Regions from separate parts of the Actinoplanes sp. NPDC051470 genome, predicted to be linked through region 1. Evidence: riboswitches for the same ligand, from Rfam matches in the RefSeq annotation. Region 1 holds a riboswitch; the other holds the start of a gene.

Evidence for each region. Region 1 has a riboswitch for thiamine pyrophosphate ahead of AB0M54_RS40665 (ECF transporter S component). Riboswitches for the same ligand answer to the same signal wherever they lie in the genome.
Region 2: another riboswitch for thiamine pyrophosphate. It lies ahead of AB0M54_RS25930 (thiamine phosphate synthase); the one in region 1 lies ahead of AB0M54_RS40665 (ECF transporter S component).

What each region holds. Positions count from the first base shown of each region.
Region 1 covers NZ_JBFBAA010000037.1:11,488-14,887, reverse strand. The annotation lists gene AB0M54_RS40675 (energy-coupling factor transporter transmembrane component T) at 1-38, opposite strand, end outside; gene AB0M54_RS40670 (ATP-binding cassette domain-containing protein) at 35-1,420, opposite strand; gene AB0M54_RS40665 (ECF transporter S component) at 1,413-1,997, opposite strand; TPP riboswitch at 1,995-2,097, opposite strand; gene AB0M54_RS40660 (alpha/beta fold hydrolase) at 2,150-2,968, shown strand; gene AB0M54_RS40655 (DUF6328 family protein) at 3,020-3,400, shown strand, end outside.
Region 2 covers NZ_JBFBAA010000015.1:123,063-126,462, reverse strand. The annotation lists gene AB0M54_RS25935 (FAD-dependent oxidoreductase) at 1-1,129, opposite strand, end outside; gene AB0M54_RS25930 (thiamine phosphate synthase) at 1,126-1,713, opposite strand; TPP riboswitch at 1,703-1,814, opposite strand; gene AB0M54_RS25925 (ATP-binding cassette domain-containing protein) at 2,566-3,400, opposite strand, start outside.

The DNA of each region.
Region 1 (3,400 bases):
AGGGGTGCGGTGGCCGAGGTTGTCGCCGGAGCGGTCATGTGTCGTCCCGGGAGAGAACGTGCGTCCGGTCGGACAGTGACGAGACGAAGTCGGCGTCGTGGGTGACCGCCACGATGCCGTGCCCGTCGTCCCGCAGCGACGCGAACAGCGTGGCCAGCTCGATCCAGGTGCGGCGGTCCTGGCCGAAGGTGGGCTCGTCCAGGACCAGCAGCCGCGGCGCGCGGACCAGGGCGGTCGCCACGCTGAGCCGCCGCGCCTCGCCGCCGGAGAGCGTGTGCGGGTTGGCGTCGGCCAGATGCGAGAGCCGCAGACGCGACAGCAGATCGTCGACCCGCGAAGCGACGGTGGGGGAGACGCCGGAAAGGGAGAGTTCGTCGCGGACCCGGGACGTGACGAACTGGTGCTCCGGGTTCTGGAACACCGACCCGATGCGCCCGGCCAGGTCGCGCGCCCGCCACTGCCAGGGCGAGCCGCCCGGCGCGGCCCACACACGACCCGAGGTGGGCCGGAGCAGTCCGCCCAGGAGCAGCGCCAGCGTCGACTTGCCCGCGCCGTTCGGTCCGGTCACCGCGAGGATCGACGCCTCGTCGGCGGACAGCGTGACCTGACGAACGCGTTCGTCGAAAGAGGCGTGCTCCGCGCGTACCAAAGGGGAACCGGGCGGAAGAACGGCCGGGAACCGGGGCAGCGGCCGGCCTGGCACCCAGACCCCGTCCGCCGCGAGTTGGTCGCCGTGCGCGTCGAAGACCGCCGCCGGCGGCCCGTCGGCCCGCACCCCGCCGCCCGGCGACAGCACGATCACCCGGTCGACCAGCGGCAACGCCTCGGCGACCCGGTGTTCGACCAGGATCATCGTGGTGTCGCGGCCGACCGCCCGGGTCAGCGCCGCGCGGATCAGCGCCGCGCCGTCCGGGTCGAGGTTGGCGGTGGGCTCGTCCAGCAGCAGCAGCCCGGGCCGCAGCGCGATGACCCCGGCCAGGGCGAGCCGTTGCGCTTCGCCGCCGGAGAGCGCGGCGGTGGGCCGGTTCAGGGGGTACGGGAACCCGACGCGATCGAGCGCGTCACTGACCCGCGCCCAGATGTCCTTGCCGGGCACCCCGCGGTTCTCCAGCCCGAACGCCACGTCGTCGCCGCTGCGCGCCATCACCAGCTGGGTCTGCGGGTCCTGGAACAGCAGCCCGACCCGCTCGCGGGCCTTGCGTGGTTCGAGCCCGTCGATCTCGACGCTGCCGGCCGCCTCACCCGAGTCGTCCGGCAGCAGCCCGGCCAGCGCGGACAGCAGCGTGCTCTTGCCCGCTCCGGACGGGCCGAGCAGCAGCACCCGCTCGCCGTGGGCGATCCGCAGATCGACCTCGCGAGCCGCCCAGGCGCGCCGACCGGCGTGTCGCCAGCCGAACCCGCGGAGGACGACCTCAGACAAGCGCGCGTTCTCGCCCGGCGCCGAAGCGGTCGAGCACGCCGGTCGGGGCGAGCGCCTTGACCAGCGCCCAGCTGCCGGCGCCCGCGACCACGGTGCTGCTGACCATGGTGAGCAGCGCGTACGGGACGCGGTAGTCCCACAGGTCGTACGCCGCGTTCCAGGCGAAGAAGTCGAACAGCGCCGCGCTGACGCCGGTGAGCAGGCCGGCCAGCAGCGCGGCGGGCAGCCGCCAGGAGCGGTAGAGCAGGATCGCGAAGGCCAGCTCGGCGCCCAGCCCCTGCACCAGGCCCTGGGGGATGACCAGCGCGCCCCATTGCGCGCCGAGCAGGGCCGAGATGGTCGCCGCCACGGCCTCGGTGAACAGGGCCGCGCCGGGTTTGCGGATGATCAGGCCGCCGAGCACGGCCGGGATGAGCCAGACGCCGTAGAGCAGCGTCTGCGCGGGCGGGAAGAACGCGAAGGCGCCGCCGGTGGCGCCCCAGAGGATGTTCCACGCCCAGAAGATCACGCCGAACGCGACGGCGATGACCGCCGCGATGACGATGTCGATGGTCCGCCAACGATTGTCACGTGCCATTGGATTCCTCCAACTCCCTGCGCCGGCATTACCCGGATCAGGTTCGAGGGTCTGCGGTTGCCCGCACTCTCAGCGCTTGTGCGCTCCCCTGTCGGAACTATGTTGGGATGAAGCTAACACCGTACGGCCGTACCAGGAAGGAGCCCCGTCACATGCAGGTCGAGGCACGTGGATTCAAGTTCGACGTGGTCGTGGAGGGCCCTTCCGACGGCCCGGCCGTGCTGCTCCTGCACGGCTTCCCCCAGGACCACCGGGAATTCGAGCCGATGCTGCCGCGGCTGCACGCCGCCGGCCTCCGGACGTACCGCTATGACCAGCGCGGATACGCTCCCGGAGCACGCCCGGCCGAGGTGTCGGCGTACCGGCTGAACGAGCCGGTGGCCGACGCGGTGGCGATCCTGGACGCCCTGAACATCGAGCGGGCGCACGTGATCGGCCACGACTGGGGCGCCCAGGTCGGCTGGCTGCTCGCCGACGGTCATGCGGATCGGGTGCACACGCTGACCGCGGTGTCCGTGCCTCATCCGCGGGCGCTCGGGCTGGCCCTCCGGGTCCGGGCGTCGCAGCGCGCGCGGTTCGCGTACATGGGCGTGTTCCGGTCGCCGGTCGCCGAGCGGCTGCTGCTCGCCCGCGACGGCCTGGTGCTGCGGCAGATGATGAAACAGATCGGAAGCCGGGCCACGCTGTACGCCGACGCGATGCGCGAACCGGGCCGGCTGACCGGCGGGCTGAACTGGTACCGGGCGCTCGACCGCGAGGGGCTGACCGGGGTGGGCACGACCCAGGTGCCCACCACGTACGTATGGAGCGACAAGGACCCGGTGGTCGGCCTGACCGCCGCGCTGCGTACCGCCGACTGGGTGGACGCCGACTATCAACTGGTCGCGCTGAAGGGGATCAGCCACTGGGTGCCCGAGGAGGCGCCGGACGCGCTGGCCGACGCCGCGCTGGCCCGCATCGGCGGCGTTTGATGGCGCCCTGAGCGGGGAAAACTCCCGGCCATGCCGCCGGAGAAGAAGAGCATGCCCGACGAGCCGGAGAAGAAGCGCTGGGACCGCAACTTCGCCGACCTGCTGCAGGAGCTCCGTGTCGCTCAGACCGGCGTGCAGATCCTCTTCGCGTTCCTGCTCACCCTGCCGTTCAGCAGCGGCTTCCCGAAGACGACGGCGTTCCAGAAGGACACGTACGTGGTCGCGCTGGTCACCGCCGCCTTCGCCACCGCGATGATCATCTCGCCGGTCGCCTTCCACCGCGCGCTGTTCCGCCAGGGCCGCAAGCCCGAGCTGGTCCGGTTCGCGCACCGGATGGCCACCGGCGGGCTGGCGTTCATGCTGATCTCGATGGTGAGCAGCGTGCTGCTGATCACCGACTACCTGCTGACCCTCCTGCCGGCGCTGATCATC
Region 2 (3,400 bases), on a different contig from region 1:
GCGGGTCAGGCTCCCCGGTCACGACCAGGCCGGCGATCAGATCGGCCGTCACGGGTGCGAGGAGTACGCCGTTCCGGTGGTGACCCGCGGCCACCACGGTGCGCTTGTCAAGCCGCCCGAGCAGCGGCGCGTTGTCCGGTGTGGACGGCCGATGCCCCACCAACGTCTCGGTGATCGCACAGTCGGCCAGCGCCGGCACCAGGTCAACGGCAGCGCGCAACAGATCCAGCACCGCTCCCGCCGTGACCGCGTCATCAGCGCGCTCTTCCTGAGTCGCCCCCACCACGATCTCGCCGTCCTCCCGCGGCACCAGATAGACCCGCCGTCCATCCGCATATCCCCTGACCACATGCCGCAACAGCCCAGGCTCCCCCCGCAGCCGCAGCACCTCCCCCTTGACCGGCCGAACAGGCAACCCGGTCAGCGCCCCCGTCCCCACCCCCGCCGCGACCACAACCTGATCCGCGTCAATTCCCCCAAGATCCACAACCCTCCCGGGTACGACGGACACCCGCTCCCGCAACGCAGCCACCACTTTCCGCGGATCAACCTGCCAATCCCCCGGCAGATAACATCCCGCCCGCACCCGCGGCGACAGCGCCGGCTCCAGCTCCCGCAGCCCCGAAGGCCCCAACCGCCGCCCTCCCGCCGTCGCCCCCGGCCGCCCGACCGCGCCCACCAGCCCTGCCGCGCCCGGTTGCCGGGCCCACTCCCGTTCCGCCTCCGCGACGTCATCCGCGGTGAGGGCGACGACAAGCGTCCCGTCCTCCGGCAACCGCACGCCCAGCTCAGCCGCGAATCCAGGCCACCGCCGAGCCGACTCCACCATCAACGCGCCAAGCTCCGCCGACTCCCACGTCGACTCGTTCCCCGCCGCCAACATCCCCGCCGCGACAAACCAGGCCCCCGGCCACTCCCCGGCTTGCTTGCTCTGAGCACCTACAGGCATCACCGAGCCCGAGGAGGAGCCGGAGGCGGATGCGACGGAAGGCGAAGCCCAGGGAGGCGGGGCGAGCGCGGGCGAGGCAGCGGCCCACGCGTCATGGACCAGGACCTCAACGCCGCGAGAGGCGAGGCGCGACGCGATCGACAGCCCGATGATCCCGCCCCCGACCACCGCGCACCTCATGACAGCGCCTTCAAGAACTGCTCGGTGGCCCCCACCGGATCGCGAGCAATGGCCCCCACCGCCGCCACCCCGTAGGCCCCCACCGCCAGCAACGAAGCCACCCGCGACGGCGTCACCCCCGCGATAGCGATGACGGGAACATGCGAAGCATCAGCCACCGCCCCCACCCCGGCCACCCCGATCGGCGGAGGCAGACCGTCCTTGGTGGACGTCTCGAAGGCCGGCCCGACCCCGAAGTACGAAGCCGACGGCACATCAGCCGGCGCCCGCAACGTCACCCCGAGCACCGCCGCCCGCCCGAGCACCTTCCGCGCCGCGGCCGGCGGCAGGTCGTCCGCCCCGACGTGAGCCCCATCGGCCCCGGCCGCCAAGGCAATGTCGACGCGATCGTTGACCAGGCACATCGCCCCGCGGGCCCGGCACCGTGACAGCACCTCGACGGTCAGCGCGTAGGCGTCTCGATCGGTGACGTCATCGGCGACGCGGACCTGGATCGCCACCTGCGACGAGACCGAGAGCACCGCCTCCACAATGGGCAACGAAGCCGTCACCACATGTAGACGGGGGAAGATAGGCTCCACCATCGCTCCTCCCTGCGCCGGCATGATCCGGATCAGGTTCGACGGTCGGGGGCCGCGACAGCCCCCCTCTCAGCCCGGTGCACCGGACTCCCGTGGGGTTGGTTCTACGGCCGACGATAGCCCTCGAACCCAGCGATGGCTAGCGCGTCGTTCGCAACCCATCGATGGCAGGCTTTGACACCGGTGCGATACTGGTCTCTGTGCTGCGCCGTTACTCCGACGCCTGGTTCGCTGCGGCGGCACGCCGCAAAGCCGGGCACAGTGAGGCGCGATTCCCGCGCCGGCGCAGAGGATTGATGCCGATTCGCTGGTACCACGGCATCTTCCAGTTGACCGGCCGACACCTGCGGTTACCCGCCGCACGCGGCGGCCCGCCCCTTGTCGTACGCCTGGATCGAACCGTGCCATACCCGGCGGAAGCCATTCGGGCGGTCACGTTGCTCTACGCCGATGGCCGACTTCACATCGACGTGACCGCAGAGCTACCCGTCGCCACTCATCCGCACGGCGGTCGGCCTGACTCCGGCCGGGTCGCCGGTGTCGACCTGGGAATCATTCATCCTTTCGCCGCCGCCACTACCGACGGGCACCACAGCACTGCTGGTGTCTGGGCGTGCAATCCGCGCCGAACACCGGCTTCACCTGGCCGACACCAAAGCTCGACGCCGCGCCACCGCGCGCCGAGCGCCCAGCAAAGGACAACGCGGTTCGCGCAGGTGGCGTAAAGCCCGCCGCCGGGCCCGGCTGGTCGAGGGCCGCTCCACCAGCACGGCTACAGGTGGGGAGTCGCTCGCCCACGCTCGTGGACGAGGATCCACATTGTCACCGAACCGGTTGACATTGGTGGACACCGCACTAGCGCACGTCCCACACCGGCGCGGGGGTCTCGACGACCTCGCCGTCGGCCTGGAAGAGGATGAAACGGTCGAAGCCCCTGGTGAACCAGCGGTCGTGGGTGACCGCGATGACCGTGCCCTCGAAGGCTGACAGGCCCTCCTCGAGCGCCTCGGCCGAGGCCAGGTCGAGGTTGTCGGTCGGCTCGTCGAGCAGCAGCACCGTGGCGCCGGACAGTTCCAGGAGCAGCACCAGGAACCGGGCCTGCTGGCCGCCGGAGAGGGTCCCGAACCGCTGGTCGCCCTGGCCGGACAGCTCGTACCGGTTCAGCGCCTTCATCGCGCCGGCCCGGTCCATGCCGGAGCGGTGGTCGTCGCCGCGCCAGAGGATCTCGACCAGCGTACGGTCGAGCAGTTCCGGCCGGTCGTGGGTCTGTGAGAAGTGGCCGGGCCGCACCCGGGCGCCGAGCCGGGCCACACCGGAGTGGGCGACGTGCGCGAGCGGCGCCCCGTCGACCGGCTTGTTGTCCGCGTCGGGCGAGGAGCCGCCGGCCGCCAGCAGCCGCAGGAAGTGTGACTTGCCGGTGCCGTTGGCGCCGAGCACCGCGACCCGGTCGCCGTACCAGATCTCCAGGTCGAACGGGAACGTCAGGTTCTCCAGTTCCAGCGACTCGCACATGACAGCCCGCTTACCGGTACGCCCGCCGCGCAGGTTCATCCGCAGCGACTGCTCCTTGGGCGGCAGCGGCGGCGGTCCCGCCTCCTCGAACTTGCGCAGCCGGGTCTGCGCCGCCTGGTAGCGCGACGCCAGCCCGTCGTTGAACGTGGCCTTCTGCTTGAGCGTGAAGACGAGTTCG